Regions from separate parts of the Amycolatopsis thermoflava N1165 genome, predicted to be linked through region 1. Evidence: predicted binding sites of a transcription regulator. Region 1 holds the regulator's gene; the other holds the start of a gene.
What was found. The regulator HspR, encoded in region 1, represses chaperone genes until heat shock. The targets are predictions, from matches to a motif close to ANNTTGAGTNNNNNNNACTCAANNT.
Positions count from the first base shown of each region.

Region 2: the regulator HspR is predicted to act here: its motif matches at 4,189-4,213, upstream of lon (endopeptidase La).

Region 1 covers NZ_KI421511.1:6,163,311-6,177,790, forward strand. The annotation lists gene AMYTH_RS0130395 (ArsR/SmtB family transcription factor) at 1-189, shown strand, start outside; gene AMYTH_RS0130400 (MFS transporter) at 186-1,433, shown strand; gene AMYTH_RS0130405 (MFS transporter) at 1,501-3,783, opposite strand; gene AMYTH_RS0130410 (MarR family winged helix-turn-helix transcriptional regulator) at 3,819-4,316, opposite strand; gene AMYTH_RS0130415 (globin domain-containing protein) at 4,619-5,791, shown strand; gene AMYTH_RS0130420 (dienelactone hydrolase family protein) at 5,802-6,509, shown strand; gene AMYTH_RS0130425 (heat shock protein transcriptional repressor HspR) at 6,767-7,204, opposite strand; gene dnaJ (molecular chaperone DnaJ) at 7,201-8,379, opposite strand; gene grpE (nucleotide exchange factor GrpE) at 8,407-9,102, opposite strand; gene dnaK (molecular chaperone DnaK) at 9,099-10,955, opposite strand; gene AMYTH_RS0130445 (alpha/beta hydrolase) at 11,089-12,462, opposite strand; gene AMYTH_RS0130450 (DUF4097 family beta strand repeat-containing protein) at 12,459-13,136, opposite strand; gene AMYTH_RS0130455 (YbhB/YbcL family Raf kinase inhibitor-like protein) at 13,284-13,826, shown strand; gene AMYTH_RS0130460 (MFS transporter) at 13,909-14,480, shown strand, end outside.
Region 2 covers NZ_KI421511.1:5,180,878-5,195,357, forward strand. The annotation lists gene AMYTH_RS0125525 (MaoC family dehydratase N-terminal domain-containing protein) at 1-360, opposite strand, end outside; gene rpmG (50S ribosomal protein L33) at 456-620, opposite strand; tRNA gene AMYTH_RS0125535 (tRNA-Met) at 797-869, opposite strand; tRNA gene AMYTH_RS0125540 (tRNA-Thr) at 922-994, opposite strand; gene AMYTH_RS0125545 (putative bifunctional diguanylate cyclase/phosphodiesterase) at 1,071-3,695, opposite strand; gene lon (endopeptidase La) at 4,230-6,632, shown strand; gene AMYTH_RS0125555 (DedA family protein) at 6,685-7,323, opposite strand; gene AMYTH_RS0125560 (sensor histidine kinase) at 7,440-8,561, shown strand; gene AMYTH_RS0125565 (response regulator transcription factor) at 8,552-9,196, shown strand; gene AMYTH_RS0125570 (sporulation protein) at 9,502-10,455, shown strand; gene AMYTH_RS0125575 (multicopper oxidase family protein) at 10,457-11,917, opposite strand; gene AMYTH_RS0125580 (DUF5957 family protein) at 11,914-12,123, opposite strand; gene AMYTH_RS0125585 (sensor histidine kinase) at 12,232-13,344, shown strand; gene AMYTH_RS0125590 (response regulator) at 13,341-14,003, shown strand; gene AMYTH_RS0125595 (TetR/AcrR family transcriptional regulator) at 13,961-14,480, opposite strand, start outside.

The sequences.
Region 1 (14,480 bases):
GGCGAGCGGCACGTGCGGATGGCGCACCTGCGGCTCACCGACGAGCAGTTCGCCGAGCTGGGCGCGCGGCTGAACGCGCTGGCGGACGAGTACCGGGAGCTGTCCGATCCGTCGCTGCCGGACACCTCGCTCGTCTTCGCGCTGTTCCACCCGGCGCAGGGCGCCAAGACCGAAGGAGGCGCCAGATGACCTCGGACGTCCGGAAGAAGTTGCCGGCCGGGTTCGGCCGGTTGTGGACCGCGCAGACGATCTCCTCGCTCGGCGACGGGGTGACGCACGCCGCGCTGCCGCTCATCGCATTGACGCTGACGCGGGAGCCGATGGCGCTCGCCGTCGTCACGGCTGCCGGGACGCTGCCGTGGCTGCTCTTCGGCGTGCTTGGCGGTGCGCTGGTGGACCGCTGGGACCGGCGCCGCACGATGTGGGTCGCGGACGCGGCACGCGCGGCGCTGCTCGCGGTCCCCGCCACGGCGGCGGTGTTCGACGTCCTGTCCATCCCGCTGCTCGCGACCATCGCCTTCCTGCTCGGCCTCGGCGGACTCTTCTTCGACACCGCCGCCACCGCCTATCTCCCGGACCTGCTCCGTCGCGACCCCGCGCTCCTGGAACGCGCCAACTCCCGGCTGCGCGGCGCGCAGACCGCCATGTCCGGCTTCGCGGGGCCACCCGCGGGCAGTGCGCTGCTCGCGCTCGGGCGGGCCGTCCCGCTGCTCGCCGACGCGGTGTCGTTCCTGCTCTCCGCACTGCTCGTGCGCACGCTGCCGGCCATGCCCAGGCCCGTGCCGGAGGTCCGCGAGTCGCTGCTCCGCCAGGCGCGGGCCGGGGCCTCGTACGTCTTCCGGGACCGGGTGCTGCTCGGGCTCGCGCTTCGCCCGGCGGTCGGGAACGTCGCCTTCCTCGCCGTGGAGACCGTCCTCGCCCTCTTCGCGCACGACCGCCTCGGCATCGACACCTACGGCTTCGGCCTGCTCCTCACGGCGGAGGCCACCGGCGGCCTGCTCGGTGCCGCCATCGCCGCCCACCTCGGCAGGCGACTCGGCACCGGCACCGCGCTGACCTGCACGGCCGCCGTCGAGGGGCTCGCCATCCTTGGCCTGGCCGCCGCTTCGAACCCGTATCTGGCCGGGCTGGCGCTGGCCGTCTGCGGCGCCGGCATGGGCGCCACGATGGTGCTCGGTCCCTCCCTCCGGCAGGCCATCGTCCCGGCTCACCTCATGGGCCGGGTCGCCTCCACCTCCCGGATGCTGGCCATGTGCGCCGCCCCGCTCGGGGCCTTCGTCGGCGGTTGGCTGGCCACCACCTACGACGTCCGCACCCCCCTCTACGCCGCTGCCGTTCTCCTGCTGGCGATGACGGCCGTCACGGCATCCATGACCAGCAACCGCCGGGTCGAAGCGGCGCTGCGTGCCGCCGCCCCCGTCGCGGTGCCGTGACGCTGCCCCGGAAAAGCACGAAGACCGCCTCCCGGGGGATTGAGGCGGTCTTCGCGGGTTCGGTGGGTCAGCGCGGGTGCGTCAGCTCCACGTCACGCGAGAGCGGGGCGCCCGCGACGACTTCCAACGGCGCGGCGACCGGAGCATATCCGCTGGTCACGACCGTGTAGTCGCCCGCGGGGAGGTCGGTGAAGGAGTACCGGCCCGCCTCGTCGGTGAGCGTCATCGCGACCACCTCGCCGTCCGCGTCGAGCAGCGTCACCTGGGCCTCGGCCACCGGACGGTCGTCCCGGCCCGCCCGGACCACTCCGCCGAGTCGGGCGGTGAGCCCGAGTTCGATGTCGTGCGAGGCCTGCTCGCCCTCGGTGGTCGCCAGCGGCACCGCGGCCGGCTGGTGACCGGCGGCCGTGACGGTCAGCGTGTGGACGCCAGCCGGCACGTCGTCGAAGTGGTACCAGCCGTCGCCACCGGTGACGACCGACGACACCACCTCGCCCCGGTCGTCGGTCAGCACGAGCGTCGCGCCGCCGACCGGCTGGCCCGCGCTCGACCGCACCACGCCGCTGAGGCCACCGGCGCCGCTCATCTCGACGTCCCGGCGCACCGGCTGCCCGTCGACCGTGACCATCACGGCGCTCGGCTGGAACCGGGCCGCCGAGGTGATCAGCAGGTAGATCGCGTTCGGTGGGGCAGGCAGCCGGTAGGTCCCGTCGGCCGCGGTCAGCGTCCGCGCCACCTGCTGCCCCGACGAGTCGGTCAGCGTCAGCGCGGCCCCGGCCAGCGGACGGCCCGACGGGCCGGTGACCACGCCGTGGACCGCCGAGCCGGTGACCGGCGCCGCGGTCGCCTCGGTGCTCTCGGTCAGGTCGATGCTGCGGCGCAGCGGGACCTCCTTGATGAACACCACCGCGATCAGCGTCGCGATCGCGATGATCCCGCCCGCGAAGAAGATCGAGCCGATGCTGTCGCCGTAGGCGGCCCGCACGATCGACTGGAACGGCTCCGGCAGCGCGGCGAGGTTCAGGCTGCTGCCCGCGCCGGCCGATCCGCCCTGGATGCCCATCGCGGCGAGTGCGCTCGACACGTGGCTGCTCACCTTCGCCGCGAGCAGCGCGCCCAGCGCGGACACCCCGGCCGAACCGCCCAGCGTGCGGAAGAAGGTGACCACCGACGACGAGGAACCCATGTCCTTCATCGCGACGGTGTTCTGCACGACCAGCACCAGGTTCTGCATCAGCGCGCCGACACCGAGGCCGAGCAGCGCCAGGTAGGTGCCCATCAGCACCAGGTTGGTCTGGTGGTCGATCGTGCTGAGCAGGAACAGGCTCGCGACCAGCAGCACCGCGCCGCCGAGCATCCATGCCTTGGTCTTGCCGGTGCGCGAGATGACCTGACCCGCGACGGTCGAGGACAGGAACAGCCCCAGCATCATCGGGATGGTCATCAGCCCGGCGTGCGTCGGCGAGTAGCCGCGGGCGAGCTGGTAGTACTGCCCGAGGAACACCGCGCCGCCGAACATCGCGGTGCCGACCGACAGGCTGCCGATCACCGCCAGCGTGAAGGTGCGGTTGCGGAAGAGCCGCAGCGGCACCACCGGGTCCGGCACCTTCGACTCGACGAACACCGCCAGCGCCAGCGCGACCAGACCGCCGAGCACGTAGAACAGGGTCGACCAGGACCACCAGGCGAAGCTGCCGCCCGCCAGCGAAACCCAGATCAGCAGCAGCGAGACGCCGCCGACGAGCAGGGTCGCGCCGAGCCAGTCGATCTTCACCTGCTGCTTGCGGACCGGCAGGTGCAGCGTCTTGCCCAGCACGATGAACGCGGCCACCGCGACCGGAACCGTGATCCAGAAGTTCCAGCGCCAGCCGAGCGGCGAGTCGACGATCACGCCGCCGAGCAGCGGGCCCGCGACGGTCGCCAGCGCGAACACCGCGCCGATGTAACCGCTGTAGCGGCCGCGTTCCCGCGGCGAGATCATCGCCGCGATCACGACCTGGATCAGCGCCTGCATGCCGCCGAGGCCGAGGCCCTGGACGGCGCGGAACGCGATCAGCTCGGGCATGGACTGGGAGATGCCGCCGAGCACCGAGCCGACCGTGAAGATCACGATCGACAGCTGGTAGAGCATCTTCTTGCTGAACAGGTCCGACAGCTTGCCCCAGATCGGGGTGCTCGCCGTGGACGCCAGCAGGGTGGCGGTGACCACCCAGGTGTACTGGCTCTGCGAGCCGTCGAGGTCGGCCAGGATCGTCGGGAGTGCGTTCGAGACGATCGTGGAGGACAGCACGGCGACCAGCAGTGCCAGGAGCAGGCCGACGAACGCGCGCCCGACCTGGCGCGGCGTCATCGCCTCCTGGTTCGCTGTCGTGCTCACTTCGGGGATCACTTCCTCTTCTCCGCCGCCGGGTCCGGCGGGCAGGTGACCGGCGTCTGGCCGAGGGCCTCGCGCAGTCCTTGGTTCATCAGGGTCAACCGGGCGGTGAGTGCTTCGACCTCGTCGTCGGTCCAGTCCGCGAGCGCACGCCGGATGAAGTCGATGTGCAGCTGTCGCCATCGCTCGAGCTCGGCGCGGCCGGCTTCGGACAGGCTGATCAGGCTGGCGCGCCCGTCCTCGGGCGCCGGCCTGCGCTCGACCAGTCCGGCGGCGGTCAGCTGGGCGATCTGCCTGCTGATCACCGAGATGTCGACCATCTTGCGCTTCGCGAGGTCCGACGGGCGGCTCTCGCCGTGCGCGTTGAGGTCGGACAGCAGCATGGCGGCCGCGGGGTGCAGGCCGTCGTGCTCGCGCTGCCAGGACTGGTTGATCCAGGCGTGCTGCAGCTGACCGGCCGCGCGCAGTTCGCGCATCAGCTGGACGGCCTTCTCGTCGCGGTCCCCCATGGACCCACCTCCTGGTTGGTTGTCACATACAACTATAGAAGCGGTAGTTGTATGCCACAACTATCTAAGTTGGTGACTTGTCCCACTGATCGAGGGGATCTCCGAACCACCCGGAAGGAGCAACTTCGCGAGGATTGCGGCGGAGGCGGTTACCCTGCGACGGATCGTGTTCGCATTAGCTGGCTACGATTAACCGAGTAGGGTGGATTATTCATGATCTTTTCACACGCTCACTTGCTATTGCGTGTTCATGAATAATCGACGGCGAGCATGAACGCGCACCACGGAGCAGCCCCGAACCCATGACAGCCGACCCCGTCAGCCCCGTTCCCCGGTCCGTGCACCGGGAGGCGCCCCCTGCCGTCACCGCGATGGTGCGCCTGATCCGGGACTCCTGGGTCAAGGCGGAGCCGTACCTGCCCGAAGTGACGCAGTTCTTCTACGGGATGCTGTTCACCCTCGCGCCCGCGACGCGGGACTTCTTCCCGATCAACATGGAGGTCCAGCGCAACCGCATGGTGCGCGCGCTGGTGCACGTCGTGCAGATGGTCGACCAGCCCGACGACCTGGTGCCGTTCCTGCGGCAGCTCGGGCGCGACCACCGCAAGTTCGGCGTGGTGCCGAACCACTACGAGGCGGTCGGCACCGCGTTGCTGGCGGCGATGAAGACGCAGCTCGGGCCGGACTGGACGGACGAGGTCGAGCGCGCGTGGGCGGAGGCGTTCACGATCATCGCCCGGCAGATGCAGGAGGCCGCGGCCACCGACACGAACCCGCCGAACTGGTCGGCGCGGGTGGCCGAGCACCGGCGGCTGAGCTGGGACCTGGCGATGGTGCGGCTGGAGCCGGACCAGCACATCCCGTTCCGGCCGGGGCAGTACCTGAGCGTCGAGGTGCCGCAGCGGCCGCGGTTGTGGCGGTACCTGTCGCCGGCGAACGCGCCGCGCCCGGACGGCTCGCTGGAGTTCCACATCCGCGCCATCGAGGGTGGCTGGGTGTCCCGGGCGATCGTCAGCCACACGCAGGCCGGTGACGTGTGGCGGTTCGGGCCGCCGCTGGGCACGCTGGGCGTGGACCGGGAGAGCGGCCGGGACGTGCTGATGGTCGCGGGCGGCACGGGTGTCGCGCCGATGCAGGCGATGCTCGACGAGCTGGGCCAATGGGGCGAGAACCCGAAGGTGCACCTGTTCTACGGCGGCCGGACGCGCGAGGACCTGTACGCGCTGGAGGGGTTGCGGATGGTCGCGTCCTGCAACCCGTGGCTGACGGTGACGCCGGTGGTGGAGAACGGGCCGGGCCTGGTCGGCGGCGAGCAGGGCACGCTGGCCGACGTGGTGACGCGGTACGGCGCGTGGCCCGGCCACGACGTGCTGGTGTCCGGTTCGCCCGCGATGATCCGCGCGACGGTTTCCCGGATGCTGGTGGCCGGAACGGCACTCGATCAGATCAGGTACGACCCGTTCACGATCGACTAGCCTGCGACGGATGGACATTCCTGTCGCAGACGGAACCATCCGCGGTTACCTGGCCACCCCGCAGCGGGAGGTCTCGGGCGAGCCGCCGTGGCCGGGGGTCGTGATCGTGCACGACGCGGTCGGCCTCTCGCAGGACGCGAAGAACATCACCGACCGGTTCGCCACCGCCGGCTATGTCGCGCTGTCGCCGGACATGTACTCGCGCGGCGGGCTCGTGCGGTGCGTGAAGTCGGTGTTCAAGGAGCTGGCGGCCGGGAAGGGGCGGGCGTTCGACGACCTGGACGCGGCGCGGTCGTTGCTGGCGTCGAGGTCTGATTGCACTGGTCGGGTCGGGATCGTCGGGTTCTGCATGGGTGGGGGGTTCGCCCTGGTGGCGGCCTCTCGCGGGTTTGACGCGTCGGCGCCGTACTACGGACAGTTGCCCAAGGATCTGTCCGTTTTGGATGGTTCTTGTCCTGTGGTGGCTTCCTTTGGGAAGAAGGACTTTTCCTTGCGTGGGGCGGCGGCGAAACTGGAGCGGGAGTTGTCGGCTCGGGGGGTGCCGCATGATGTCAAGGAGTACCCGGGGGTTGGGCACAGTTTTGCGAATCAGTTCCACGGGCCGGTGAACGTGTTGCTGAAGGTTGCTGGGATGAGCTATGACCGGGCGGCCAGTGAGGATGCTTGGCGGCGCGTGTTGGCCTTCTTCGCGGAGCATTTGGGTCGTGAGGCGGCGTAGAGCGCCTCACGGCGCTGGAAGGTCGCCTTGGGTGACCACCCCCCGCCCCCGATGCCTGATTGTGTTTCAGTCGCCGAGCAGGGTTGTCAAGGCGGGAAAGCGTGCCTTGACAACCCTGGTCGGCGACTAAAGATCGGCTGTGGATCGGGGGCGGGGGAGGTCTGGTGCGTGGTCGGTGCAGTTGCGTTGCCGGCTGGCGTTTTGTTGAAAGAAAACAAAAAGAAGGGCCCCGCGTGCTGCGGGGCCCTTCTCTGTTCTCATCGCCTTCGGCGTGGTTTCCAGACCACCAAGGCGGTTTCCTGCTTCATCGGCACCAGGTCCTTGCGGTAGGAGCGGTGCACGGCCGCCGCGGCTTGTTCGGCTGCGGCGTACGCGGTGGCGAGTTCTTCGGTCAGTTCGGCGATCCGGGACTGCAGCGCTTCGACCTGGTTCTCCAGCTCGATGATCCGCTTGATGCCCGCCAGGTTGACGCCCTCCTCCTGGGACAGGCGCTGCACCTCACGCAGCAGCGCGATGTCCCGCATGGAGTAGCGCCGCCCGCCGCCTGCGGTTCGGCCCGGCGACACCAGGCCCATGCGGTCGTACGAGCGGAGGGTCTGTGCGTGCAGGCCGGACAGCTGAGCGGCCACGGAGATCACGAAGACCGGCGTCTCTTCGTCGGCCCCGTGCGGCAACCCGCCGAACACCTCGATCAACCCCTTTCGCGGAGCAGCTTCGTGATCTCCGGGCGCGGGTCGTGCTTCTCGGCGATCTTGGCGTACGCCTCGAGCGCCTCCCGCTCCGAAGACTCCAACCGCGACGGCACGGCCACCTGCAACGTGACGAGCAGGTCGCCCTGCGCACCGTCCCGCTTCTTGATGCCCTTGCCGCGCACCCGCAGGACCCGGCCGCTGCCGGTGCCCGCGGGCACCTTCACCGAAACCTTCCCGTCCAGCGTCGGCACGGTGATCGTCGCACCCAGAGCCAGCTCGGGGTAGCTCACCGGGACCGTGATCGTCAGATCATTACCCGACCGGCCGAACACCGGGTCCGGGTTCACGTGCACCCGCACGTACAGGTCACCGGCAGCCGCGCCCCCGCGGCCCGGCTCGCCCTGGCCCGCCAGCCTGATCCGCTGGTTGTCGTCCACACCCGCCGGCACCCGCACGGTCAGGGTGCGCGTCTGGGTGCTGACACCCTCGCCGCCGCACTCCGGGCACGGGTCGTCGATGATCCGGCCGCGGCCACGGCAGTCCGGGCACGGCTCGGAGAACGCGAACGCCCCCTGGCTGCGGCTCACCAGCCCGGCGCCCTTGCAGGTGGGGCAGGTGCGCGGCGTGGTGCCCGGGCGGGCGCCGTTGCCGTGGCACGTCGAACACGTCGCCGGGCTGGACAGCCGCAGCGGCAGGGTCGCGCCCTTGACCGCCTCGGCGAAGTCGATCCGCACGTCCGTCTCGACATCGGCGCCGCGCTGGCCGCGGGCGCCCGCGCTCTGCTGGCCTCGCCTGCCGAACAGGCCGCCGAGGATGTCGCCGAGCCCGCCGAAACCGCCCTGCGCGCCCGCGCCCGCGGTCTGCCCGAAGATGTCGCCGAAGTCGAAACCGCCGGTGCCGCCCGCGCCGGGGAAGCCGAAGCCACCCGGGCCGCCGCCCGAACCGAACAGCCGTCGCGCCTCGTCGTACTCCTTGCGCTTGGCCGGATCCGACAGCACGCCGTAGGCCTCCGACACGGCCTTGAACTTCTGCTCGGCCTCCGTGTTGCCGGGGTTGGCGTCCGGGTGGTTCTCCCGCGCCAGCTTGCGGTAAGCCTTCTTGATCTCGTCCTGCGAAGCGTCGGAGGAGACGCCCAGCTCACGGTAGAAGTCCTTACCGATCCACTCCCGTGCACTCACCGGACGTCTCCTCCTCTCGCCTGTTCGTTACTGCTGTGCGTTCTCATCCGACAACTGCTCGACCGGTAGCTCACCCTCGACCGGGGCCTCGCCCGGCTCGTGGTCGGTGACGCCAACCAGCGCGGCCCGCAGCGTCCGGTCGCCGAACCGGTAACCACGGCGCAGCACCGTCGTCACCGTCGGCCCCGACACCTCCGGCGAGGTGTTGTGCTGCACGGCCTCGTGCACGCTCGGGTCGAAGGGCTCGCCCTCCGCGCCGAACGGCTCGAGCCCGATCCGCTGCAGGCTCGCGACCAGCTTGTCCGCGACCGCCTTGAACGCGCCGGTGAGGTCGCCGTGCTGCTCCGCCCGCTCGAAGTCGTCGAGCAGCGGCAGCAGCTCGTTCACCACCGACGCCTTCGCGGCGCTGACCACGGCCTCCCGGTCGCGGTCGACCCGCTTGCGGTAGTTCGCGAACTCCGCCTGCAGGCGCTGCAGGTCGGCGGTGCGCTCCGCCAGCTCCTTCTCGACCTCGGACGGAGCCGCCACCGCGTCGTCCACGATGGACTCACCGAGCGACGGGCCGGCCTGGGCCGCCGGGGCTTCCGCGGCAGGCGCCTCGGCAGCCTCCGGCTGGGTCCGCACCTGGCCGGTCTCGGGGTCGATCTTGCGCCGGTCCCGCACGACCAGGGGCTCGGTGACCGGCTCCTGCTCGTCGATCTCGTTCGAGTGGCGTCCCGTCACTTCTTCTCGTCCTCGTCCACGATCTCGGCGTCCACCACGTCGTCCGCGCCCTTGTTGTCGGACGCGCCCGCCGCACCCGAGTCAGCGCCCGGGTTGGCGCCACCGGCCTGCTGCGCGTTGGCGTACAGGGCGGTGCCCAGCTCCTGCGACGCGGTGTTCAGCTTCTCGATGGCTTCCTTGATCTTGGCCGTGTCGGTGCCCTTGAGCGCCTCGTTGGCCTCGTCGATCGCGGTCTTGACCTTGCCCTTGAGGTCCTCGGGCAGCTTGTCCTCGTTGTCCTTGACGAACTTCTCGGTCTGGTAGACCAGCGTCTCGGCCTGGTTGCGGGTCTCGGCCTCCTCGCGGCGCTTGCGGTCCTCCTCCGCGTGCGCCTCGGCGTCCTTGACCATCCGCTCGATGTCCTCCTTCGGCAGCGCGGAGCCACCGGTGATGGTCATCGACTGTTCCTTGTTCGTGCCCAGGTCCTTCGCCGTGACGTGCACGATGCCGTTCGCGTCGATGTCGAAGGTGACCTCGATCTGCGGCACACCGCGCGGGGCCGGCGGGATGCCGGTCAGCTCGAACATGCCGAGCTTCTTGTTGTGCGCGGCGATCTCGCGCTCGCCCTGGAACACCTGGATCTGCACCGACGGCTGGTTGTCGTCCGCCGTGGAGAAGATCTCGGACCGCTTCGTCGGGATGGTCGTGTTGCGCTCGATGAGCTTGGTGAACACGCCGCCCTTGGTCTCGATGCCCAGCGACAGCGGGGTCACGTCCAGCAGCAGGACGTCCTTGACCTCACCCTTGAGCACGCCGGCCTGCAGCGCGGCGCCGACGGCGACGACCTCGTCCGGGTTCACGCCCTTGTTCGGCTCGCGGCCGCCGGTCAGCTCCTTGACCAGCTCGGCGACGGCGGGCATGCGGGTGGAACCGCCGACCAGCACCACGTGGTCGATCTGGCCGACCGAGATGCCGGCGTCGCGGATCACGTTGTTGAACGGCGCCTTCGTGCGGTCCAGCAGGTCGGAGGTGATCCGCTGGAACTCCGCGCGGGACAGCGTCTCGTCCAGGAACAGCGGGTTCTTGTCCGCGTCGACCGTGATGTAGGGCAGGTTGATGTTCGCGCTGCTCGAGCTGGACAGCTCGATCTTCGCCTTCTCCGCGGCCTCGCGGATGCGCTGCAGCGCCATCCGGTCCTTGGTCAGGTCGATGCCGTGGCTGGCCTTGAACTTGTCCACCAGCCAGTCGACGATGCGCTGGTCCCAGTCGTCACCACCGAGGTGGTTGTCACCGCTGGTGGCGCGCACCTCGACGACACCCTCGCCGATCTCCAGCAGCGACACGTCGAAGGTGCCGCCACCGAGGTCGAAGACCAGGATGGTCTGCTCCTTCTCGCCCTTGTCCAGGCCGTAGGCCAGTGCGGCCGCGGTGGGCTCGTTGACGATGCGGAGCACGTTCAGGCCGGCGATCTGGCCGGCCTCCTTGGTGGCCTGCCGCTGCGCGTCCTCGAAGTAGGCGGGGACGGTGATGACCGCGTCGGTGATCTCCTCACCGAGGTAGGCCTCGGCGTCGCGCTTGAGCTTCATCAGCACGCGCGCGCTGATCTCCTGCGCCGTGTAGGCCTTGCCGTCGATCTCGGTCTTCCAGTCGGTGCCGATGTGCCGCTTCACGGACCGGATCGTCCGGTCGACGTTGGTCACGGCCTGGTTCTTCGCCGGCTGGCCCGTCAGCACCTCGCCGTTCTTGGCGAACGCGACGATCGACGGGGTCGTGCGGGAGCCTTCCGAGTTGGCGATGACCGTCGGCTCGCCGCCCTCCAGGACAGCGACGACCGAGTTGGTCGTGCCGAGGTCGATGCCGACCGCTCGCGCCATGGTGTGTTCCCTCCTGGTCATGCTGTGTGCGCAGCCCCGGTGAGCTGCGGTTTCGCGCCCGCGTTGAGCGAGTGGTACTCAAGTTCTATCTCGGGCGCGTGTTGGGCGTCAATCAGACTTGAGTGCTGCTCGCTCAACCTTTCTGACAGGGTAACGAGCGGGTCTGCGGTGTTGTTCCCGGCGTACCCGAAATCAGGTAGGCCGCCTCGTGGGACCGCGCACAGGCGGAGTTGTACACCCCCGTGTGGCCGTCCTCGGCGTAGGTGAGCAGCACGCTGCGCTCGATCCGGGCCGCGAGGCTGCGCGCCCAGCTCAGCGGCGTGGCCGGGTCGTGCTCCCCGCCGACCACCAGGATCGGCGGGGCCCCGCGGACGGGCTCGGCGTGCGGCGGGTTCGCCGCCGGCACGGGCCAGCCGAGGCAGCCCGACGCGAAGTCCCAGAACTCGGAGTAGCGCCAGCTGTGCGGCGCGGCTTCCCGGACCCGGTCGGCCGTCCGGCGCAGGTCGGCCGGGCCGGTGAAGGGCGACGGGAAGTCCTGGCAGCCGACGGCCCGGTAGGCGGGGTACTCGGCCGAGCCGAAGGGCATGGCCGAGGTCAGCGCGCTCGCGTCGGCCGGCGCGGCGCGCAGGGCGTCGGCCAGCCGCGGCCACAGCTGCGGGAAGTAGAGGTGCGAGTAGACGCCCGCGGCCAGCTCCTCGGGCGTGGCGTGGCGGCCGAGTTGTGCCGAGGGCGCGCCGGTGGTCATGAGCGCGTCGTAGCGGGCGAGCACGTCGTCGCCGCAGGTGCCCGCGCACCACCGCGCGAAGCGCAGCAGGGCGTCCTCGGTCGCCGCGGCCGCGTCGAGGACGGCCCGCCGCGTCGGCAGGGCGTGGTCGACGGCGCCGTCCAGGACCATCGCGCGCACGTGCTGCGGGTGGCGGGCGGCGTAGAGCGCGCCGATCTCGGTGCCGTACGAGGCGCCCAGCCAGGAGATCCGCTCCTCGCCGATGGCGAGCCGGATCCGCTCGACGTCCTCGGCGACGGTGGCCGTGTCGACGTCGCGGGGTCCGCGGCAGCCGAGGCCGACGTGCCGGTTGTGCGCGGCCAGCCGCGCGTAGCCGGCGTCGTCGGCGGGGAAGCGGCTGACCGCGGGGTCGTGCACCGGGCCGCAGGTGACCGCCGGGGTGCTGCCGCCGACGCCGCGCGGGTCGAAGCCGATGATGTCGAACCGCTGGTTGAGCTCGGCGAACTCGGGCGTGGCGAGGCCGAGGCCGCCGTAGCCGACGACATCGGCGCCGGATCCGCCCGGGCCGCCCGGGTTGACCAGCAGCGAGCCGATGCGGCGGGCCGGGTCGAGCGCGGGCAGGCGGGCCAGCCGCAGCGTCGCGCCGGGCACGTCGAGCTCGGCGCACTGCAGGCGCTGCGCGGTCTGCGGGGTGGCGCAGTCGCGCCAGGTCAGCGCGGGTGCGGCGGGGGTGGCGACGGGGGCCACGAGCAGAGTCGCGGCGAGGGCGAGCGCGGGGATCATGCCTGCTTCACGCTCGCGTCGCCGCTGGAGGTGCTGACGTCGAGGACGTACGGGGCCGACGGGTCCTGGACGACCTCGATCGACCGGTCGCCGCTCCTGGTCTCGCCGGTGACCCGGTAGCGGTCGGCGGGCACGACGATGCGGATGTCGCCGCTCTGGGCCTCGGCTTGGACGTTCTGCGCGGTGGCGAGGTCGACCTCGATGCTGCCCGACTTGGTCCGGGCCGTGACCGGGCCGGTGACGTCCTCGACGCGGATGTCCCCGGAACTGGCGGCCAGGTCCACCGACGCGGTGCCGTAGACGCTGAGGCTGCCGGAGCGGACCTCGCCGGTCACGGTGGTCCCGCGCGGGACCACCACCTCGTAGTCGACGGTGCAGTCCCCGCCGCAGCCGTCGAGGACCAGCTGGGCGCCGTCCAGGTGGAAGGCCCGGTCCGGCCGGTCGCCGTCGTAATGGAGGACCTGGTTGACCGACGTCGTGGCGGTGTCCTCGACGCGGATCCGCACGTCGCCGGAGTTGTTGTCGACGCGGACCGACGACACCGGCTGGGCGACGGTATCGGTGATCTCGGCGCGGTCCGAGATGCGCCACCAGTTCCAGTTCCAGCCGAGCGCGAGCCCGATCCCCGCCACGATGAGGGCGATCCCGCCTATCGCGAGTGCCGGCTTGCGCATTGCGTCCTCCCCAGTGAACTTTGCTGTGCCGGTCACGCTATGGCCTGGGCGTGGCGCGCCGGTATCAGGGAAGCCCCCGGTTCATCCCGGGGGTCACCCCGAACGGCACTAGGGTGATCACGGCCATTCTGTGACGAGGAGGAATCGATGCCACAACCACCGAATCCGTACGACTTCCTGCCGTCGGTGCCGGCCTTCACGGTGCGCAGCGACGACGTGGCGGACGGGGAGACGCTCGCGGCGCCGCACCTCAGCGGGATCTTCGGCGTCCCCGGCGGCGAGGACCGGTCGCCGCACCTGGCGTGGGAGGGCTTCCCCGCCGGGACCAAGAGCTTCGCCGTGACCTGCTACGACCCGGACGCCCCGACGGCCAGCGGGTTCTGGCACTGGGCGGTGTACAACATCCCGGCCTCGGTGACTTCGCTCCCGTCGGGCGCCGGGGACGCGTCGGGTTCCGGCCTGCCGTCCGGCGCCGTGACGGTGACCAACGACGGTGGCGTGCGACAGTTCCTGGGCGCCGCGCCGCCGCCGGGGCACGGGCCGCACCGGTACTTCTTCGTGGTGCACGCGCTCGACGTGGAGTCCCTGGACCTCCCCGACACCGCGACGCCCGCGTTCCTGGGCTTCAACATGTTCGGGGCGACGCTGGCGCGCGCGATGGTCGTGCCGGTGTACGAGAACAAGGGCTGAGTCCTTTCACCTCCCCCGGATGAGGTGCCGCGTGGCGACCGCACGCCATGGTCTCCGGACCACGCGCACGCGGGGAGGCGGAATGTCCACGACCAGCGCGGTGAAGACCGGCGGGGTGCTCGGCACCGCATGCGTCTCCACCTTCATCGTCAACGTGAACACCTCGGCGGTCAGCATCCTGCTGCCGTCGATCAGCGCGGACCTCGGCGCGTCCCTGGCGGTGCTGCAATGGGCGGTCACCGGGTACATGCTCGTCGGGGCCGCGACGATCGTGACGTCCGGCGCGCTCGGCGACGTCTTCGGGCGCCGCCGGGTGTTCGTGCTGGGTCTCGGGCTGTTCGTGGTGTCGTGCGTCCTGATCGCGCTCGCGCCCGGCGGGTGGATGGTCGTCGTCGGCCGGGTCGTGCAGGGTGCCGCCGGCGCCGCGATCCTCGCCGCCGGGCTCAGCCTGCTGTCGGTCGTCACCGAGGGGCCGGCGCAGATGCGCTCGGTCGCGTACTGGGGCGCCGCGGCGGCCGCCGGCGCCGCGGCCGGGCCCGTGCTCGGCGGTGTCCTCAACGAGGCCGCCGGGTGGCAGGGCCTGTTCTGGATCGCGGCGGCGGTGGCCGCCGCGTGCGTCCCCTGGGCGGTGCGGACGGTGCCGGAGTCCCGCGA
Region 2 (14,480 bases), 980 kb from region 1:
GAAGTCGTTGCCCGCCCTGGCCATGATGTCCTCGACCGTCGTGGTGATGCGGAGCCGATCACCGGCGTGCACCGGGCGTGTGTAGCTGAAGGCCTGGTCGCCGTGCACCATCCGGCTGTAGTCCAGCCCCAGCTCCGGGTCCTCGGCGATGGCGTTGATCGCGTCGAGGTTGATCACCGTGAGGAAGGTGGGCGGCGCGATGACGTCCGGGTAGCCGGCCGCGCGGGCCGCCTCCGGGTCCGTGTAGAGCGGGTTGGCGTCACCGATCGCGGCGGCGAACTCGCGGATCTTCTCGCGGCCGACTTCGTAGGTTGAGTCCGGCGGGTACGTCCGCCCGACGAACGAGGGGTCCAAAGGCACCCGAGCAGCCTACCCACCGCCCGCGTGCGCACGGAAAGCACGAAGGCCGCCCCGGTGGTCCGGGGCGGCCTTCGTCGAAACCTGGGGTGCTGGCGTCAGCGGGTTTCCTTGTGAACCCGGTGCGTACCGCAGTTCGGGCAGAACTTCTTCATCTCCAGGCGATCCGGGTCGTTGCGCCGGTTCTTCTTGGTGATGTAGTTGCGGTGCTTGCAGACCTCGCACGCCAGCGTGATCTTCGGTCGCACGTCGGTGGCAGCCACAGCAAAGCCTTTCTCTACACAACGAAAACCCCCACAAGCGACCTGACCTCCCAAGTCGCCCCGGGTGGGGGTCCAGGGGGCTAGCCCCCTGGCGGGGGTCCGGGGGTCCGACCCCCGGTGCAATGGCGAAGCGGATCAGGCTCACGCGCTCCGTGAGCATAGTCCGCCCATCCGCGTAGCGGTGGCCGGACTTGAACCGGCGACACAGCGATTATGAGCCGCTTGCTCTACCGACTGAGCTACACCGCCTTGACCGGCCTTCAGGCTCCCCCACCGAAGCGGAGCGGCCTGCTGACCACCGAGCCCCAATACGGAATCGAACCGTAGACCTTCTCCTTACCATGGAGACGCTCTGCCGACTGAGCTATTGGGGCGAGTTCCAACGTCTGAACGTTGAAGCCTCGAAGAGATTACATCGTCCGCCGGAGGGGCCGCGCAGGGGGGTCCCCTTTAGGTCAGGAGCGTCAGCACCGTCTCCATCTTGCGCCCCACCGACCGGGCCGTCCGGGCCTGCAACCAGGCCTCCAGGCGGTCCTCGGCCAGCGGACGGGAGATCAGGTAGCCCTGGGCGACGTCGCAGCCCATCGCCTCCAGCTGGTCCCGCGCGACGTCCTCCTCGACGCCCTCCGCGACGACCGCGAGGCCCAGCGAGTGGCCGAGCTCGACGATCGACCGGACGACCGCCAGGTCGCCGAGGTCCGTGCCCATGCCGAGGACGAAGCTCTTGTCGATCTTGACCTCGTCCACCGGCAGCTGCCGCAGGTAGGCCAGCGACGAGTAGCCGGTGCCGAAGTCGTCGACCGCCAGCACGATCCCGTGCGCGTGCAGCTCGCGCAGGATCGGCAGCGCCTTCTGCGGATCGGCCATCACCCCGGACTCGGTCAGCTCGAACGTGAGCAGCTCGGGCGGCACGTCGAACTTCCGCAGCGCCTCCACGACCTTCGCCGGGAAGTCCTCGTCGGCCAGGTTGCGCACGGACAGGTTGACCGCGACGGAGATCCGCAGCCCCTCGTCCATCCACTTGCGGACGCGGATCAGCGACTGCTCCAGCACGAACCCGGTCAGCACGCCGACCAGGCCCGCGGCCTCGACCGCGGGCACGAACTCGTCCGGGTCGAGCCGGCCGAACTCGGGGTGCTGCCAGCGCACCAGCGCCTCCACGCCGAGGACCTGCTTGCTCGGCAGCGACACCTTCGGCTGGTAGTGGACGCTGACCTGGCCCTCCTCGATGGCCTGCCGGAACTGGGTGACCATCTGGAACCGGCGCAGGAAGATCTGGCCCATGCTGGGCACGTACCCGCGGACCTCCTCACCACCGCGGGTGGCCCGCACGGCGACGTCGGCCCGCTGCAGCAGGGCATCCACGTCGCCCGGGTCGAGGGTGTCGTCGTCGGCCGTGGAGGCGTAGCCGACCATCGCGTTCGCCTCGACCGTCAGCCGGTCGACCGGGTACGGCACGGACAGCTGCGAGCGCAACCGCTCGGCCGCCTCGTGCACGCCGTGGCCGCGCACGCCGGTGAGCAGCGCCGCGAACGACGCGCCCTCCAGGCGGGCCAGCGGCACGTCCGGGCCGAGCGCGTCACGCAGGCGGCGGCCGGCGGCGACGACCATCCGGTCCGCCCACGCGTAGCCGAGCGCGTCGCTGACCGCGGAGAACACGTCCAGGTCGATGCGCAGCACCGCGGAGTCGGCGGACGCGCTGTGCTCGGCCAGCGGTTCGCGCGCGACCTGGCGGAAGCCGGGCCGGTTCAGCAGGCCGGTCAGCGGGTCGTGGTAGGCGTCGTGGCGCAGGGTGGCGAGCAGGCGGCGGTTGTCCAGCGCGGTCGCCAGGTGGCTGGCCATCGTGCCGAGCAACTGGACGTCGTACTTGCCGAAGCCGCGCCAGCGGGACAGCCTGTCGTGCGCCTCGACCACGCCGAGCAGCTGGTTCGCGCTGCGCAGCGGCACCACCAGCGCCTCCTGCGCGCCCCGGTTGAGCAGTCCGGCGGCGATGTCGCTGTTGGCCTCGGTGATGCGGAAGTGCCGCACGTGCGAGCCGGGCAGCCGCAGCATCGGGTCGTCGGCGGGTAGTTCGGCCGACGGCATCGGCTCCCCCGCGACGACGGCGCGCATGTCCGCGGTCGGCTCCAGGCGCAGCCGCAGGACCACGCGGCCCGCGGAGAGCTGGTCCTTGATCCGCTCCGCGATCGTCTCCCACTCGCTGACGTTCACGCCCGCCGCGAGGTCGTCCGCGCCGCTGGCCGGGCGCGCGGCGGCCTGCTGGCCGGAGCGCGCGACCATCAGGCTGACGTCGGAGAGCGCTTCCATGTCCCGCTGCTCGCGCAACAGGTCGGAGTAGGCCCAGTAGAGCGCGGACAGCCCGGCGAAGACGGCGAGCACCAGCGGCCACGCGTTCGCCGTGCCTGCGATCACCAGGTAGCCGCTCAGGCCGACCGAGGCGTTGACGAACCCGACGACCAGGATGCGGCCGGTGAGCCGGAGCGCGGTGCCGATCCGCATCCGGCGGCGCAGCACCCGGACGGCGGCCAGCGCCAGCAGCGTGCTGGTGAGCGGCGCGGTCAGGGTGCCGGCGAGCGCGGCGGGCCACGTCATCTCGGTGGCGCCCATGATCCGCTCGACCAGGCCGGCCACGGCGAACGCGCTGGTGATCTCCAGCAGGAACGCGCCGGCGTTGTAGAGCACACGCCCGGAGACACGGCGGACCACGAGCGTGCTGATCCCGGCGACCAGGTGCGCCGCCAGCACCACTTCGAACGGCGCCACGAAGAAGCCGATGACCAGCGGGATCTCGGTGAAGGAAATGGTCCAGGAGATGCCGGACCGGACGTCGACGTTGATGCCGAGCTGCTCGGCGAGCAGGAACGACAGGGCCAGCACCGGGCCGATCCACCACAGCTTCGCCGAGCCGTCGAACGGCAGCCACAGCGACACGGCGGCGGCGGTGAGCACACCGACGGAGAACACGGTCAGCGTGTAGACCCGGAAGCGGCGCTCGTCCGCCCGCGCCTCGGCACCACCAGAACCGGCGGCTGCCGCCGGGACGGGGCCGTCAGGCCTGCCATCGGAGTCCGGCATGCAACCTCCTTCCACCCATTCGCCCCAGCGCGCCCGCTTGAACCCACCCGCGCACGAGACGGTGATCTCGGTGCGAATGAGGGGATCACTGTACCCCGGAGGGCGTACTTCAGCCTCTTTCCGGCCGCCATGACATCACCCCATAGTTAACAACGTGCCAACTACGGTGACCAGCGGAGACTTACGGGTGAGCTGGATCTTTCCGGTGATCGCTCCCGGTAGTCGGTGTTAAGCGCCACGCCCGGCTACGACGAGTTCGCCGCGAGCCGTCGCGCTGCACTCCTCCGCATTGATCGCGATTCAATCGAGATCGGGATTACCCGAACCGATGACTGAGCGTGGTCTCGCCGGTTACACCCGGGAAAACGTTTCCGGCAATGCGACGATCATCTCAGTCCTGGCACCTGGAACCACTGCCGGACGTGCCCCGGTTTATTCCCGGAAGCCGTCCGCTGCAAGCGAACTACCTGCGGAAACAAACCCGGCCGCCAGAAAGTTGAGCTAGGCAGACTCAACCAGGTAGGGAGCAACAAGATGACCGACACCAGGCTCCTCCCCGTACTGCCCCTCGACGACGACGTCGTGCTGCCCGGCATGATCGTCCCGCTCGAGCTCGATGACGCCGAGACTCGCGCCGCGGTCGACTCCGCGCAGAGCAAGGCACCGAGCACGCCGTCGTTCCCGGGCATCCGGTCGCTGCCGTCTGCGCAGGCCGAGGTCCTGATCGTCCCGCGGGTGCACGGGGAGTACGCCGAACTGGGCGCCGTCGCGACCATCGAGCGCGTCGGCCGGATCCCCGGTGGCAAGGCCGCCGTCCTGCTGCGCGCCACCCGGCGCGCCCGCGTCGGCGAGAACGGCGACGGCGCCGGCGCCGCCCGCTGGGTGTACGCCGAGCCGGTCGCCGAGGTCGTCGGCGACCAGGCCCGGACGCTGGCCGCCGAGTACAAGACCGTCGTGATCTCGATCCTCCAGCAGCGCGGCGGCTGGCAGATGATCGACGCGGTGCAGCAGGTCGAGGACCCGTCCGCGGTCGCCGACCTCGCGGGCAACTCGCCGTTCCTGAGCACCGACCAGAAGCTGGAGCTGCTGGCCACGCTCGACGTCGCGGCGCGGCTGGAGAAGGCGCTGGAGTGGAGCCGGGAGTACCTGGCCGAGCTCGAGGTGACCGACACCATCCGCAAGGACGTCGCCGAGGGCATGGAGAAGCAGCAGAAGGAGTTCCTGCTGCGCCGCCAGCTGGAGGCGATCCGCAAGGAGCTGGGCGAGCTGGACGGCACCGCCGACCAGGACGACTACCGCGCCCGCGTGGAGCAGGCCGACCTGCCCGAGCACGTCCGCACGGCCGCGCTGGCCGAGGTGGACAAGCTGGAGCGCACCTCCGACGCCTCGCCGGAGGGCGGCTGGATCCGCACCTGGCTGGACACGGTCCTGGAGCTCCCCTGGAATGACCGGACCACCGACGTCCACGACATCGCGGCGGCGCGGGCGGTGCTCGACGCCGACCACGCGGGCCTGGACGACGTGAAGGAACGCATCATCGAGTACCTGGCCGTGCGCGCCCGGCGCGCCGAGGCCGGACAGGGGCAGGTCGGCGGGCGGCACTCCGGAGCCGTGCTGGCGTTGGTCGGTCCTCCCGGTGTGGGCAAGACCTCGCTCGGCGAGTCGGTCGCGAAGGCGATGGGCCGGAAGTTCGTCCGCGTCGCGCTCGGCGGTGTCCGGGACGAGGCGGAGATCCGCGGCCACCGGCGCACCTATGTCGGCGCGCTGCCCGGCCGGATCGTCCGCGCCATCAAGGAGGCCGGCTCGATGAACCCGGTCGTCCTGCTGGACGAGGTGGACAAGGTGGGCGCCGACTACCGCGGCGACCCGACCGCGGCGCTGCTGGAGGTCCTCGACCCCGAGCAGAACCACACGTTCCGCGACCACTACCTCGAGGTGGAGCTGGACCTGTCGGACGTGGTGTTCCTCGCCACGGCCAACGCGCTGGAGACCATCCCCGGCCCGCTGCTGGACCGGATGGAGCTGGTGACGCTGGACGGCTACACCGAGCACGAAAAGGTCGTCATCGGCCGCGACCACCTGCTGCCGCGCGAGCTGGAGCGGGCCGGGCTGGGCCGGGACGACGTGCGGTTCACCGACGCGGCGCTGAGCCGGATCGCCGCCGAGTACACCCGCGAGGCGGGCGTGCGCAACGCGAACCGGACCATCGCGAAGGTGCTGCGCAAGATCGCGACCAGGGTCGCGCTGGACGAGGCGACCCTGCCGGTGACCGTCGACGCGGCGGACCTGGAGGGCTACCTCGGCCGTCCGCGGCACCTGCCGGAGTCGGCGCTGCCCGCGTCGACGCAGCGGACCGCGACCCCGGGCGTGGCGACCGGCCTGGCCGTCACGGGCGCGGGCGGGGACGTCCTCTACATCGAGGCGTCGCTGGCCGATCCCGAGTCGGGCAGCTCCGGGCTCACGGTCACCGGGCAGCTGGGTGACGTGATGAAGGAGTCGGTGCAGATCGCGCTGTCCTACCTGCGGTCCCGCGGCGCCGAACTGGAACTCCCGGTCGGCGACCTGAAGGACCGGGGCGTGCACGTCCACGTGCCCGCCGGCGCGGTGCCCAAGGACGGGCCGAGCGCCGGGATCACGATGACCACGGCGCTGGCGTCGCTGCTGTCCGGCCGCGTGGTGCGGTCCGACGTGGCGATGACCGGTGAGGTGTCGCTGACCGGCCGCGTCCTGCCGATCGGCGGGGTCAAGCAGAAGCTGCTGGCCGCGCACCGGGCCGGGATCAAGACCGTGATCATCCCGCAGCGCAACGAGCCGGACCTGGACGACGTCCCCGCGGACGTGCTGGCCCAGCTCGACGTGCACCCGGTGTCGAACGTCCGTGAGGTCCTCGACCTGGCGCTGGCGCCGGCCACCACCCCCGTGGCCCAGGCCGCCTGACGCCCCCGAGCGGAGCCGCCCTCCCCTGCCCCCAGGGAGGGCGGCTCCGTGTTCACGTCCGGACGCGCTCCCGCAGCCTGGTGATGACGAACACGGCGAGCGCGATCGCGACGGCGCCGATCACCGCGTACTGGAAGAAGCCGGCGTAGCGGTCCACCACGTGCCAGTTCGCGCCGAGCAGGTAGCCGGCGACGACGAAGATCGTGTTCCAGATCAGGCTGCCCAGCGTGGTGAGCACGAGGAACCTGCCGAACGCCATCCGCTCGATCCCGGCGGGCAGCGAGATCAGGCTGCGGAAGATCGGCACCATCCGGCCGAAGAACACCGCCTTCGTGCCGTGCTTGGCGAACCACGCCTCGGTGCGGTCGAAGTCGGAGGCCTTGACCAGCGGGATGCGCAGCAGCAGCGCGCGGGTCCGCTCGCGGCCGAGCAGCGCGCCCAGCCAGTAGACGATGACGGCGCCCGCGACCGAGCCGAACGTGGTCCAGGCCAGCGCTTCGAGCAGGCTGAACGTGCCCTGGCCGGCGGAGAACCCGGCGAGCGGCAGCACCAGCTCGCTCGGGATCGGCGGGAACAGGTTGTCCAGGCCGACGATGATGGCGGCGCCCGGTCCGCCGAGCGAATCCATGAGCGAGACGGCCCAGCCGGCGAGTCCCCCGAGCGGTTCGGCCTGTGCGAGTTGGAGATCCATACTTCGAAGCTAGGTTCGCGGGCGGCGGCCGAACATGGGGCGCGGCACCCGGTCATCCTGCGGAAAACCTCAGTACCGGCCGCCCGGAACCCCGCTAACCTCGGGTTGTGCCCACAGTGGACCTGCGCCGCGCGTTGCGGGTGACGGCGGGGCTGGCGCTCGGCGCGCTGAGCGCGTTCGCCGAGGCGGCCTTCGTCGTCGTGGCGACGCTCGTCCTCGCCGTGCCCGCCGCGCGCCCCGCCGTGTTCCGGGCCACCCGCTGGTTCGCCGAGCGGGAACGGGCGCGGCTCCGGCGGTTCCTCGACTACCCCACCTCGGACGACTACCGCGACTCGCGCGCGCTGCGGTACCTGGCGTCGCGCAGCGTCGCGGGCGGTCTGGGCGCGGGTGTCTTCGCGTTGATCGGGCTGGGCCTGGCGACGGCGGTGATCACGGTGTGGCAGCTGGCGGGCGGGCAGCCGCTCGGCGACGACCAGGACTGGTTCGACGTGCCCGTGCTGCTGCTGATGGGCGCGCTGCTGGTGTTCCTCGCCGTGCAGGGGCTCATCGGCGTCGGCGCGCTGGAACGCACGCTGGCGCACCACTTCTTCGGCCCCACGAAGCAGGAACGGTTGCAGCGCCGGGTCGACGCGCTCACCCACAGCCGCGCCGAGGTCGTCGAGGCGGTGAACGACGAGCGGCGGCGGATCGAACGCGATCTGCACGACGGGGTGCAGCAGCGGATCGTGTCGTTGGGCATGCTGCTCGGCCGCGCCCGGCGCGCGAAGGACCCGGAGCGGGCGGAGGCGCTGCTGCGGCAGGCGCACGAGGAGACGCAGCTGGCGCTGCAGGAGCTGCGGGACGTGGCGTGGCGCGTGTACCCGATCGCGCTGGACGAAGGCGGGCTTGCCACGGCGCTGGAGGCGCTGGCCGAGCGGTCGAGCCTGCCGGTCGCGCTCTCGTACGCGCTTGAGGAGCGGTTGGATCCGGCGACCGAGACGGTGGCGTACTTCGTGGCGTCGGAGGCGGTGACGAACGCGATCAAGCACGCGGCGGCGAGCCGCATCGAGATCGCGGTGGCGCGGGCGGGCAGGATGGTCGGCGTGACGATCACCGACGACGGCGTTGGCGGCGCTCAGGTCGCGGGCAACGGGCTGTCCGGCCTGGCCAGGCGGGTCGGCGCGGCCGACGGAGTGTTCACTGTGGACAGTCCGGCCGGCGGGCCGACGGTCGTGCGGGCGGAGCTGCCGTGCGCGTGATCCTGGCCGAGGACTCGACGTTGCTGCGGGAAGGCCTGATCCGGCTGCTCGCCGAGGAGGGCCACGAGGTGCTCGCCGCGGTCGGCAACGCCACGGAGCTGCTCGACGAGGTGTCCCGGGCGCAGCCGGACGTGGTGGTGACGGACATCCGGATGCCGCCCGACCACACCGACGAGGGCCTGCGGGCGGCGCTGGAGATCCGGCGGCGCTGGCCGGACGTCGGGGTGCTCGTGCTGTCCCAGTACGTCGAGAAGCGGTACGCGACGGAACTGATCACCGACGACGGCGGGCGGGTCGGGTACCTGCTCAAGGACCGGGTCATGCAGGTCGGCGAGTTCCTCGACGCGCTGGAGCGGGTCGGGTCCGGCGGGGCGGCGTTCGACCCCGAGGTCGTCCGGCGACTGCTGGCGCGCACCACGCACGCCGACCCGCTCGCGACGCTGACCGCCCGGGAACGCGAAGTGCTGGCGAAGATGGCCGAGGGGCACACGAACGCCGGCATCGCGGCGGAGCTGTACGTGTCGCAGTCCGCGGTGGAGAAGCACGTGAACGCGATTTTCGACAAGCTGCGGCTGAGCCATACGAGCGGGTACAGCCGGCGGGTGCTGGCTGTTCTGCGCTACTTGGGCTCTTAGGGGGCGCTACGCGCGTATCTGCGCTGCGCGCGGCCGAAAGCGCCGGCTTCGCTTCGCTACGCCCGGATCTGCCCTCCCGAACCCGATCTTTCAGTGTTCGGTTGCCGAGACACCGCGTCAAGCCGGGAAAGAGTGGCTTGACCCGGTGGCTCGGCAACCGATTCGGCTGGGGATCGGGTTGCGGGAGAGGGGTGGCTCGGGGGGTGAGGGCCTTCGTTGCCGGGTTCCTGGTGGTGAGCGGGGTTTTGCTGCCGGTAGTCTCGATCTTGAGCCTGTTTTGTCCGGATCCCCAGGAGGAACTGTCCATGTTCAAGCGGATGCTCAGCGCCTTCGGCGTCGGTGGGCCGTCGGTCGACACCGTGCTCGACTCGCCCCACGTGGCGCCCGGTGGGGTGGTCACGGGGCAGGTCCGGATCCAGGGCGGCAGCGCCGACGCGGCCATCGACCAGGTCGTCCTGTCGCTGGTCACGCGGGTCGAGATCGAGCACGGCGGGCACGAGTCCGCGGCCACCGGTGAGTTCCACCGCCAGCTCGTGCAGCAGGGCGTGCGGGTGCCGTCCGGTCAGCTGGTCACGGTGCCGTTCGAGCTGCGCCTGCCGTGGGAGACGCCGATCACCGCGGTCGGCGACTCGCTCCTGCACGGCATGGCGGTCGGTGTGCGGACCGAGCTGGTGATCTCGGGCGCGCCGGACAAGGGTGACCTCGACCCGGTCCACGTGCACCCGCTGCCGTCGCAGGACCGGGTGCTCGACGCGTTCGGGCAGCTCGGGTTCCGGTTCCGCAACGCCGACGTGGAAGCGGGCCACCTCTACGGCGTGCGCCAGGAGCTGGGCTTCTACCAGGAGCTCGAGTTCTTCCCGCCGGCTGAGTTCGCCGGGCGGATCAACGAGGTCGAGCTGACGTTCGTCGCCGGGCCGCACGATCTCGCCGTCGTGCTCGAAGCCGACCGGCGGGGCCGCTTCATGCAAGCGGGCGGCGACTCGTTCGGCCGCTTCCAGATGTCGCACCAGGATGCGGAGAACGCCGACTGGGCCGCGCTCATCGGGCAGTGGCTGAGCGAAGCCGCCCAGCGCGGCGGGCACTCCGCGTTCGGCAACCCGGCCTTCGGCGGCCATCACCCGGGCCACCACGGCCACCATGGTCACGGCCGCGGCATGGGCGTCGGCGGCATGGTGGCCGGCGCCGCGGCGGGTGTCGTCGGCGGGATGATCATGGGCGAGATGCTGGAAGAGGCGTTCGAGTTCGACGGCGAGGAGTGACTCACCGGACCACGAAATTCGCCATCATCATCATGTCCTCGTGTTCGAGGTTGTGGCAGTGCAGGACGTACTTCCCGCGATAGCCCTCGAACCGGACGAGCACCTCGGCCTGGTCGCCGTTGCCCAGGTCGACCGTGTCCTTCCAGCCGTGCGCCGTGCCCGGCACCTGGAACGGCGCGAGGTGGATGTGGATCGGGTGCGGCACGTTCTGCGCCCGCAACCGCCACAGCTCCACCGTGCCCAGGGCGGGCTCGGCCACGACGCCGTCCGCGCTGAACGGCATCCCGTTGACCGTCCACAGTGTCATCCCGTGGTGCTCGGCCCCGCCGCGGCGGAACGTGAACTCGCGTTCCGCCACGGCATCCGAGCGGGACAGCGGCCGCACGTCGGCCAACCGGTCCGGGACGGCGCTGTCGTCGGGCGCCCGCCGGGTCACCACGAACCGCATCACCCGCGCCGTGCCGCCGTCGCCGAGCCGGTTCACCAGCGTCACCTCCTGGCCGGGCGAGTACGCCGAAAAGTCGATCACCACGTCGTACCGTTCGGCCTGCGCGATCTGCAGCCGCTCGTGCCGGACCGGCGCGGCCAGCAGCCCCTGGTCGCCGCCGATCTGCGTGAACCCCGGCCCCGGCGGGTCCAGTGCGAGCCGGTAGCGGCGGGCGTTGGAGGCGTTGAGGATCCGGAACCGGTAACGCGCGGCGTCCACCTCCATCACCGGCCACGGCGCGCCGTTGACCAGGATGCAGTCGCCGAGCACGCCGCTGACGAACTCACTGGTCACACCCGGCTGCCCCAGCAGTGACGGGTCGACCGACGGGTAGGCGAACGAGCCGTCCGCGGCGAACGACCGGTCGGTGATCATCAACGGCACCTCGCGCTCGCCGCGCGGCAGGGGCAGCGCGTCCTCCTCGTCGTCACGCACCAGGTGGAACCCGGCGAGCCCGCGGTAGACCTGCGGGCCGGTGAAGTCGGCCCGGTGGTCGTGGTACCAGAGCGTGGCGGCCGGCTGGTCCAGCGGATACACGTACTCCCGCGCCGCGCCGGGCGCGACCAGGTCCAGCGGGTAGCCGTCGTGCTCGGGCGGCGTGCGGCCGCCGTGCAGGTGCACCACCACCGGCACGCCGAGCTCGTTGCGGTGCCGGACGACGGTGGTCTCGCCGCGGCGGGACTCGATCGTGGGGCCGGGGAAGATCCCGTCGTACCCCCAGACCGTGGTGCGCAACCCGGGCAGGATCTCCACCTCGGCGGCGCGCTGGGTGATCTCGTAGTGGCCGGGTCGGACCGGCCGCAGCACGGGCGGCACCGGCAGCGGCACGGTGAACGGCTCGGGCAGTTTCGCCGCGCTGCGCAACAGGGTGCCCGCGCTGGACTCGGTCTCGGTGTTCGCGCCGCCGCTGGCGCAGCCCGCCACGAGCAGGCCGGCCGCGGTGACGCGGAACAGGTCGCGCCGGGACAGGTTCACCGGTTCCGCCTCCGCTGGTCGATCAGCACAGCGACGACTGCGCCCGCGGCGGCGAGCAGCTGCGGGCCGAAGCCGATCACGAACGTCCAGGGCGCGTCGACCTGACCGTCCTGCCCGGCGAGCCGTCCGACGAGTTCGCCGAAGACCAGAAAGCCCACCGCGAGGCCCGCGAACAGGCCGAGGATGGCGACACCCAGGGTTCTCATGCGAGCCGAAACTAGGCGGGCGCGCGCTGCCCGTCGTCCGTCCGCAGTCGATCGCGGTGTCAACATCCGGCGACTGTGCGCGGGCCCGGACCTGGCTATTCTCGGGACGTGAGCGAGCGAAAGCGGGTGCTCGCCGACGCCGCTCTGGGGGTCGCGACCTCCACCGTGGTGGCCGTCGCCATCGCGATGGACCTCGGCGGCGCACGGGCGCCCGACCCGGTGGCGTACCTGTTCGCGGTGTGCCTCGGCGCGCTGATGCTCGTGCGCCGCCGGTTCCCGGTGCTGGCGCTGGCCGCGACCGCCGCCGGGCTGCTCGCCTACCACGCGGCCGGCTACCCGCCGGTGGGGCTGGCGCTGCCCGTCGCGGCCGCCCTGTTCTCCGCGGCCGAGGCCGGCCGGGCACGCGTCGCGGCGGCGACGGCGGCGGCGTTGGTGCTGGTCAGCACGTTCTTCCGGTTGCGACAGGGGGAGAGCCCGGATTACCTGCTCGGGTTCGAGCTCGCCTCGACGGTGGGGCTGATGCTGAGCGCGATCGCGCTGGGGGCGTTGCGTGCCGAGCAACGCCGCACCGCGCGGCAGGCCGCGGTGGAACGGGAGTGGGAGGCACGGCGGCGGGTCGAGGAGGAACGCCTGCGCATCGCGCGGGACCTGCACGACGCCGTCGGGCACACGCTGGCGGTGGTGTCGGTGCAGGCCAGCGTCGCCGCCGAGGCGCTGGACGACGACCCGGACGCTGCCCGGTCCGCCCTGGCGACCCTCCGGCTGGCCGCCGACGAAGCCGTCCACGACCTGCGGACCACGCTCGGGCTGCTGACCGACGACACCGGCCGCGCCCCGGCGGGCAGCCTGCGTCACCTCGACGCGCTGGTGACCGCGACCGTCCGAAGTGGTCTGGAGGTGACCGTGTCGACCGAGGGCGAGCCGGTCGCGTTGCCCGCGGCCGTGGACACCACGGCGTACCGGATCGTGCAGGAGGCGCTGACCAACTGCCTCCGCCACGCCCGGGCGAGCAAGGCGGAGGTGCGGCTGCGCTACGAACCGGGCCTGCTGCGGATCCAGGTCCGCGACGACGGCGCCGGCGCCGAGCTGCCCGCCCGCGGCGGCCGCGGCCTGGACGGCATGCGGGACCGCGCCGTGCTGCTCGGCGGTTCGGTGACGCTGGAGTCCCGCCCTGGCGCGGGTTTCCAGGTCGACGCGAGCCTGCCGGTGGAGCCGCGATGATCCGCGTCGCGCTTGTCGACGACCAGCACCTGATGCGGGCCGGTCTGTCCGCGTTGCTCGCCCGCGCCGACGACATCACCGTCGTGGGCGAGGCCGCCGACGGCGCGGAGGCGGTGACGCTCGCCCTGACCGCGCGGCCGGACGTCGTGCTTATGGACATCCGCATGCCCGGCGTGGACGGCATCGAGGCCACGCGGCGCATCGTCGCCGACCCGCGGTTGCGCGCCGTGCGGGTCGTTGTCCTGACCACGTTCGACACCGACGAGCACATCCTGGACGCGATCCGAGCCGGCGCGTCGGGGTTCCTGCTGAAGAACACCGAGCCGGACGACCTGCGGGCGGCGGTGCGAACGGTCGCCGCCGGTGATGCGCTGCTGGCGCCGTCGGTCACCCGGCGCGTGATGGCGGCGGTGGCGCACGGGCACCGCACCGACCCGGCGCGGCTGGCGCGCCTGACCGAGCGGGAACGGGAACTGCTCGCCGAGGTCGCCGCGGGCCGGTCCAACGACGAGATCGCCGGGCGGCTGTTCCTCAGCCCGGCCACGACCCGCACCTACGTGAGCCGGTTGCTGTCCAAACTGGACGCGCGCGACCGCGCCCAGCTGGTGCACATCGCCTACGAATCCGGCCTGGTCCGCCCCGGCGACCCCGGCCGGTGAGCGCAGCCGCGCCACCCCGGCGCGGCGACTCCGGTCAGCACCACGTCCACCACCTGCTCCGCCAGGTGGTCGGTGACCGGCAGGTGTCCGAAGAGGACCCGGTAGTAGGTGGTCGAGGCGAGCATGTCGAGCACGAGGTCGAAGTCGAGGTCCGGGTCGAGGTCGCCGCGCTCGACGCCGCGGCGCAGGGCTTCCGCCGTGGAGCTCCGTCGCGTGTGGAAGTAGTCGCGCAGGAACACCTCCGCCAGTTCCGGATCGTCGGCGAGGTCGGCGACCAGCGCGGGCAGCACCCGCCGTCCGATCCTGGTCGTGAAGGCCTCGCTGAGCGTCCCGATCCCCGCGACCAGGTCGCAGCGCGTGCACCCGGTGTCCGGCGTCGGCACCGCGCCGACCGTCGCCACCAGCGCGTCGACCACCAGGTGCGGACGCCCCCGCCAGCGGCGGCGTAGCGCGGGTTTGCTCGTGCCCGCCCTGGTC